One region of the Salinicoccus sp. Marseille-QA3875 genome, then DNA from elsewhere that is predicted to be linked to it. Evidence: riboswitches for the same ligand, from Rfam matches in the RefSeq annotation. Region 1 holds a riboswitch; the other holds the start of a gene.
The links. Region 1 has a riboswitch for preQ1 ahead of queF (preQ(1) synthase). Riboswitches for the same ligand answer to the same signal wherever they lie in the genome.
Positions count from the first base shown of each region.

Region 2: another riboswitch for preQ1. It lies ahead of ACY8DT_RS06890 (QueT transporter family protein); the one in region 1 lies ahead of queF (preQ(1) synthase).

Region 1 covers NZ_CM143103.1:1,622,187-1,626,153, forward strand. The annotation lists gene trhO (oxygen-dependent tRNA uridine(34) hydroxylase TrhO) at 1-313, opposite strand, end outside; gene queC (7-cyano-7-deazaguanine synthase QueC) at 509-1,189, shown strand; gene queD (6-carboxytetrahydropterin synthase QueD) at 1,167-1,580, shown strand; gene queE (7-carboxy-7-deazaguanine synthase QueE) at 1,580-2,299, shown strand; PreQ1 riboswitch class I at 2,352-2,399, shown strand; gene queF (preQ(1) synthase) at 2,464-2,952, shown strand; gene ACY8DT_RS08350 (hypothetical protein) at 3,012-3,296, opposite strand; gene ACY8DT_RS08355 (GNAT family N-acetyltransferase) at 3,405-3,914, shown strand.
Region 2 covers NZ_CM143103.1:1,352,426-1,356,392, reverse strand. The annotation lists gene ACY8DT_RS06900 (AraC family transcriptional regulator) at 1-245, opposite strand, end outside; gene ACY8DT_RS06895 (diaminopropionate ammonia-lyase) at 504-1,685, shown strand; PreQ1 riboswitch class I at 2,059-2,102, shown strand; gene ACY8DT_RS06890 (QueT transporter family protein) at 2,102-2,563, shown strand; gene ACY8DT_RS06885 (TetR/AcrR family transcriptional regulator) at 2,721-3,347, shown strand; gene ACY8DT_RS06880 (ABC transporter ATP-binding protein) at 3,344-3,967, shown strand, end outside.

The sequences.
Region 1 (3,967 bases):
GGTTGATGTCATCTTCCAGGCTCAAGTTTACAAGCTCGGGACGCGGCCTTACATGCATTTTCTTAAATGCGTGTCCATCTGCTTCGTCCACTTTGAAAGTCATGCCTTTGAATAATGGGTGATTTTCCATGTACTGACGGTATTTGTCAGTATCTTCTACAGTGCCTGATACTGTTCCGTTGATTCCTTCATTGGCGAGTAAGATTCTGCCTTTTAAATTCATATCTTTACAGATTCTCAAATGCTCTTTGCTCAAGCCGTCGGGATCGACGATATCAGTGTAGTAATAATAAAGTAATACTCGATATTCCATTGTCTATTCCACCTATCATTTATAATTGCAGGTTATACCTGATAGTTAATACAGTTTACTATTATATCAAAATGCATAACGTTTATGAAGTCAATTGTATGTAATTATTGTTATATAATTGTGACACGCATGGCTAAATCATGCTGAAACTGTTAGAATTTAATGATTAATGAATATTTAAAGGAACGGTGGATTATGAATCTTAAAAAAGCATTAGTCGTTTTTTCAGGCGGTCAGGACTCTACGACCTGCATGTTTTATGCCATGAAAAATTATGAAGAAGTCGAGCTCGTCACTTTTATGTATGGTCAGAGACACGCGCTGGAAATTGATGTGGCCAAAAATATTGCTGTTGAACACAATTTAAAACATCATGTTCTGGACATGAACCTGCTGTCTCAGCTCAGTCCCAATGCATTGACTTCACACGACATGGCCATCGAAGAAGATGACAAAGGCGTACCGAATACATTTGTACCGGCAAGGAACATGATATTTCTATCATTTGCCGCGGCGCTTGCATACCAGGTTAAAGCGGGGACGATCATGACTGGTGTATGCCAGACTGATTTCAGCGGCTATCCGGACTGCCGCGATATATTCATAAAGTCGATGAATATTACTGCAAATCTTGCGATGGATGAGGACTTTATTATAGAGACACCGCTGATGTGGCTCGATAAAAAAGAAACATGGGCGATGGCGGATGAACTGGGTCAGCTGGACTATGTGAGGGAACACACGCTGACATGTTACGAAGGTGTCATCGGCGACGGCTGCGGGGAGTGTCCAGCCTGCGAACTGAGGAATAAAGGTCTCGATGAATACTTGAATGAAAGAGGGGATGACCATGATGTACCCGATACCGAGTCATGATTACGAATATGAACTGAATAAAGATTTGAACTTTTCCGCTGCACATTTCATACCGGATAAAAGAGCGGGCAAATGCGAGCGGGTTCACGGGCATACATACCATGTGAATATTACAATTGCAGGGGATACACTGGATGAACTTGGTTTTCTGGTGAATTTTTCAGCATTGAAAAATCTCATCATGGAAGCTTTTGATCACAGACTGTTAAATGAACATGAAGCATTCAGTGAGATTCCGCCAACCTCTGAAACACTGGCGAAAGTGATTTATGAAATGGTGGATCAATATATAAAAGAAGAACAGCCGAACGAATTGAAATGCCTGCAGATCATACTGAAAGAAACACCGACAAGCTATGTGGTCTACCGCCCAAAGGAGAACGATAAGTAATGAAAATACCTGTATTGGAAATCTTCGGCCCCACTTTTCAAGGGGAAGGTGCGGTCATCGGTCAAAAGACGATGTTCGTCAGAACTGCCGGATGTGACTACCAGTGCAGCTGGTGTGATTCCAAGTTCACCTGGGACGGCAGTCAGAAAGAAAATATCCGGATGATGAGCGCTGATGATATATTTGAATCACTCGATGCACTGGCTGAAAATAACTATAATCATGTAACGATTTCCGGAGGCAATCCGGTGCTTCTTAAAAACCTTAAAGTTTTCGTTGAGCAGGCCAAGGAAAAAGGAATCAGGCTTGCTGTGGAAACGCAGGGGTCCATGTATCAGGACTGGCTCCAGCTGATCGATGACATCACGATCAGCCCGAAGCCGCCGAGTTCCGGAATGAATACCGATTACGGTAAACTTGAACATATATTCACCAGGCTGGATGAAAGTGAAGCATCATACAACTTGAAAGTGGTCATCTTTGACGAAGAAGACTTCGAATATGCCGCAGATATGCATAAAAGATACCCGGACAAAGCATTTTACCTGCAGGTCGGCAATCCTTATCTCGATGGTGAAAATGTGGATAATCATACGGAAAAACTGCTCAGCCGCTATGAACAGCTGGTTGAAATGACGATGAACGACCAGCGTATGAATAACGTCAGAATCCTGCCGCAGCTTCACACATTATTGTGGAGCAACAAGCAGGGCGTATAGCCGGGCGGCATTGTCATATGCAGAGCGTATATAGTATAATATCAAAGAAGATATGAAAGAGGTTCTTAGCTCCCAACCCTCTATAAAAAACTAAGTCACACATATAAAGTCATGTGCCTTAGAAAAGGACATGACTTTCTTTATTTTAAATAAGGCGGGATAATATGTCAGAAGAAAATACTGAAGATTTAACATTGCTCGGCAATCAGGAGGTCAAATACAGCTTTGATTACGATCCTGATGTTTTGGAGACATTTGACAATAAATTCCCGGGACGGGATTACTTTGTAAAGTTCAACTGTCCGGAATTTACAACGCTCTGTCCGATTACAAATCAGCCGGACTTTGCGACGATTTACATTTCTTATATACCGGATGTCAAGATGGTGGAGTCAAAATCGTTGAAGCTCTACTTGTTCAGCTATAGAAATCACGGCGGTTTCCATGAGTCCAGCGTCAATATGATCATGGATGATCTGATTGAACTGATGGACCCGCGGTATATAGAAGTATGGGGGAAATTCACACCGAGAGGCGGCATCTCAATCGACCCGTACTGCAACTACGGTCGGCCGGCAACCAAATATGAAGTGATGGCTGATAAAAGGCTGATGGAACATGACACGTATCCGGAAACGATAAATAACAGATAAATAAAAGTGCTTAAAGCCGGAGCTTTAAGCACTTTTCCCTTTTCCCATCCCAAGAACTATTATTCAGCTGCAGTTTTACTGCCTTTATTGTAAGTGATCAGTTTGTAAGCGTGATATACGGCTCCGTATAAAACCAGTAACGGTATTATTATAACTACCAGGAAGAAGAAAATCCCCACGATTTCTCCGAATCCTAAGTTGGCAAACATGCCGCCTGTATTTCCTTCCACCAAAGGCGGCAGGAAAGCAAAGTAATATAAGAGGCCGAGAAATGCCAATGTAAATAAATAGAATACCATGTTTGAGATGTGATAAGGGACTGTGTTTTTATCAAATTTGAACATTTTACAAATCCCCTCTACTATAATAGATAATTACATTATACAATAGTCCTGTCAAAAATAATAGACGGATACGTATAAAATATTGTAAAACGATATGGAGTGATGATTATGTTTTTAAGAAAAGCGGAAAAAAGAGACCTGCCATATATTTTGAATATCACAGAAAAGGTCGTCCCGATAATGCAGGCATCGGGCAACACGCAGTGGTCGGATGAATATCCCGATGAAAGAATATTCAGGGAAGATCTTGAAGACCGGTCGCTGTATGTGTACGAAGAAAATAACCTGATAAAAGGCTTTGCGGTGGTCGATAATAAACATCCCTATCCGTACGACGACATTCCATGGGAGCTGACGAGAGCCGATTCCAGAGCACTTCACCGAATGGCTGTGAGTCCGGAATTCCAGGGACAGGGCATCGCCTCCAAAATGATGAAAGAAATCGAAAGCAGATTAATTGCTAAAGGGATCAAAGGCATACATACAGATACATCACTTGAAAATGAAAAGATGCAATACCAATTTGAGAAGAATGGTTATGAATTTAAAGGGCAGTTGAATCTGGATGAAAACCTGGATGACTGGTATGCTGCTTATGAAAAAGTGTTTGAAGTGTAGAGTGGAAAAAGTTACGAAAACCTTTTCATGAATACATGAATTTTTATTTATTT
Region 2 (3,967 bases), 270 kb from region 1:
TCGTACCCACAATCCATTGCTATATCAATAATTTTTCTCTCAGTCTCTTTTAACTGAAATACTGCAATCGACATTCTTCTTCTCTGTACATAATCGCCCAGAGAATACCCTGAAAGAATTCTAAAAACCTTTTGAAAATTATACCTGGACAATAAAGAGATCTTCTCGATTTTTTCAAAATTAATATCTTCTTCAATATGTGATTCAATATAGTCCAGACTCTCATTAATTCGCTTAATGTCCATAATACCAACCTCCTGTATTCATCATATCTCCATACTATTTCTGTTACCCTGCAGTAATTGGCAAAATTTACTGGGTATTTTTATTTATACACAGTATATTCTGATTTAGAACACAAAGGTACTAAGAACTTAATTTTAAACAGATTTGAGTTATGATAGAGCTTAATAAGGAGATTGAAAAAGCATTATTCAAAGTTGCACTGGAGCTGGAAAAAATATTCCGATAGTGACTTATCAACCATTAAGGAGGTTCAGTAAATGGAGTGGATACAGAATAAATTTAAAGATCATACTAACGTTAAAAAGTTTACACCAGATTTTTCTATGGAGAATATGGAAAAAGTAAATAACTTGCATAAATCCATGCCTCAATATGAAAAAACACCTCTCTATAAATTGACCAAACGTTCAAATGAGATGGGGTTGGGTGCTTTATTCGTCAAAGATGAGTCACCAAGATTTTGTTTGAATGCATTTAAAGGACTTGGCGTATCATACGCGATGGCGAGCTATTTTGCCGGAAAATTGAATCAGGATATTGCTGATCTGACTTTCAACGAACTACTGGAACAGGTGAGTGAATTTCCTCCTGAAACGTTTGCGACTGCCACCGAAGGCAACCACGGTAAGGGTGTGGCATGGGGTGCTGACATTTTTAATCAAAAAGGTAAAGTATTTCTTCCGAAAGGAGCTGCAAAATCTCGTGTTGATGCAGTCACTGACTTAGGAGCTGAAGCGAAAGTCACAGATATAAATTATGATGATACAGTTCAATACGCGGCTGATCAATCCAGTGGAAACGGCTGGATTTTATTGCAGGATACAGCCTGGGAAGGTTATGAAAAAATACCCACCAATATCATGCAGGGATACACGACGATTATTTCTGAAATTACTGAGCAGCTTGAATCAGAAAATCTCGAACAAGTCACACATGTGATATTACAGGCAGGCGTCGGTTCATTTGCAGGTGCAATGTCAGCCGCTATTCATAATATTACTGGCGGCAATCCTCCAAAAATTATTGTTGTCGAGCCGACAGAAGCGAATCCTATTTTACGCTCAGCTGATAGTGAGCTCGGAAACCCTGTCAGAGTCTACGGCGCTATGGATACAACGATGGCGGGACTCTCCTGTGGCGAACCCAGTCCAATCGGTTGGAACATACTAAAATCAACTGCTGATTATTTCATTTCATGTAAGGATGAAATCAGCGATAAAGGCATGCGAATCCTTGGCAGACCAATAGAAGGTGATACAAAAATCACTTCAGGCGCCTCAGGTGCCTTGCCGGCCGGTTTTCTGCATGAAGTGATGACAAATGATTCGTATGCGGATCTTAAAGAAAAACTGAAGCTCGGCAGTGATTCAAAAGTGTTGGTCATTAATACTGAAGGTAATACAGACCCCGATAACTATCAAAGAGTGATGAACGGATAGTGTTGAAAAGCTATTTTATTTCCTACGTGACACGAAACTCCTCTTTGGTAGATTTGGTGCCATAGACTCGTGACAAATGGTACGAAAACACCCTTTTCGTAAACCTGGTGCCACATTTCCGTCCCAAATGGCACGAGAGTAGAGTTCCCATATGTTTGGTGCCATAATCCTGTGCCAGATGACACGAAAGATGATTTTTAATTCATCTCGTGTCACTGGAGGCTCCATATTAAGACGAAACTTAATCATTCTCAAACAAGAGTCCCTGAAAATCTAAATTTCAGGGGCTTTATTTTCATCATCACACTGTCACTTAATGGCCTTCAAATAATATATTAATCTGATATAATTATATGGCAGTTTGTTATGTTCCATCTCACAGGTTCGCAAACTCCCTGTATAAAAAACTAAGGAGAATGATTATTATCAGTAACAAAATAATGATTTACAATGCAGTCCTTGCTGCCATCTATGTTGCGCTAACAGTGATCAACCCCATCGGGACCATGGCGATACAAATACGAATCAGCGAGATGCTCGCGGTCATTCCATTTTTCAACCGGAAATTCATTCCGGGAATGCTGATCGGGCTCGCAATAGCCAACTTTTTCTCGCCGCTGGGTTTAATTGATGTTGCGACAGGGGTCGGCATCGCCGTCATTTCATATACGATCAGCTATTTCATTAAAAACGTATGGATAAACGCAATACAGTACAGTCTGCTTTGCGGTATATTCGTCGGTCTGATGCTGCTTGCAGTACTTGGAATACCATTTTGGTTCAGCTTTGTCACGATTACAATTTCAACATTGATTACAACCTTGCTTGGTACATTATTATTTTCCAAAGCCGCATATAGAATTCTACCGGATTTATAATAAATAACGACTACCGGATATTTCCCGGGTCATATGGGCAATCTTATGATATTTTCATAAGATTGTTTTTTTATTTTAATATTGACCAGACTGGTCAAAGAGTGTAATATGAAATTAAATTGATGTTGACCAGACTGGTCAAGGAGAGGGTTTTATTATGAAAGAAGCCTTTAGAAAGCTTGATAACTCACGACAGGTCGAGATAATGAATGCAGCATTGGCCGAATTTGCAGCTTACGGTTATGAAGATGCTTCAACAAACAGCATTGTTAAACGTGCTGACATGTCGAAGGGCATGCTGTATTACTATTTTCAGAATAAAGAAAGTCTGTATTACGCCTGTACAGAATACGCCTTGGAAAATGTGAACACTGCACTTATGAAAAGAGATTATCCCAGACAGGGATTTATCGAGCGTTCGGCACTCATCGCCAGATTGAAGAAAGAATACTATGATGAAAATCCGGAAATCAGTCAATTCATCACACAAGTATACTTATATGACAGTGTTCCCGAGACATTCCGCTCACTGCTTGATGAACTGGTTCAAAACGGCTTTGAAAAGATGTATGAAGACGTTGACCTTTCATATTTCAGAGATGATGTTTCCCATGAAACTCTCATGAAACTGATCACCTGGACCATAGAAGGTTATTCAAAACACGTTGAAGAGGAAGCGAAGGGCATGAATGCCGACTTGAACAATTTAGATCCGCTATGGGAAGAATTTGACGAGTATTTGACTGCCTTGAAAAAAATCTATTATAAGGAGGAATATCAATGACGATTCTTACACTGGATAATGTGTCCAAACATTTCGGCAAAGTGAAAGCAGCTGACAATGTATCAATCGACATAAATGAAGGTGAGATCTTCGGATTCATCGGACCTAACGGTGCAGGGAAATCAACGACGATCCGCATGATAATCGGAGCATTGAATGCGACTTCGGGAGACATTTATTTTAAAGGAGAAAATATTAAAAAGTACAAAAAATATATCGAAGAAATCAGCTATGTACCAGGGGATGTCAACTTGTGGGATAATCTCACCGGGATGGAAGTCATCAACTTCTTCATGAAACTCCGTGGTTTTAAAGATCAAAAATTACGTGATGAACTAATTGAAAATTTCCGCCTGGATCCAGGCAAGAAATGTAAGACATATTCAAAGGGGAACCGGCAGAAGGTGGCACTGATTACGGCCTTTCTATCAGAAGCGGACCTGCTCATATTCGATGAGCCGACCACAGGGCTCGACCCTTTGATGGAACGCGTCTTTCATGAAGAAATCCTGAATGCAAAAAATCAGGGAAAAAGTGTATTATTATCAAGCCATATTTTATCGGAAGTTGAAAAGCTTGCCGACAGGATTGCGATTATACGGGACGGTAAAATCATTGAA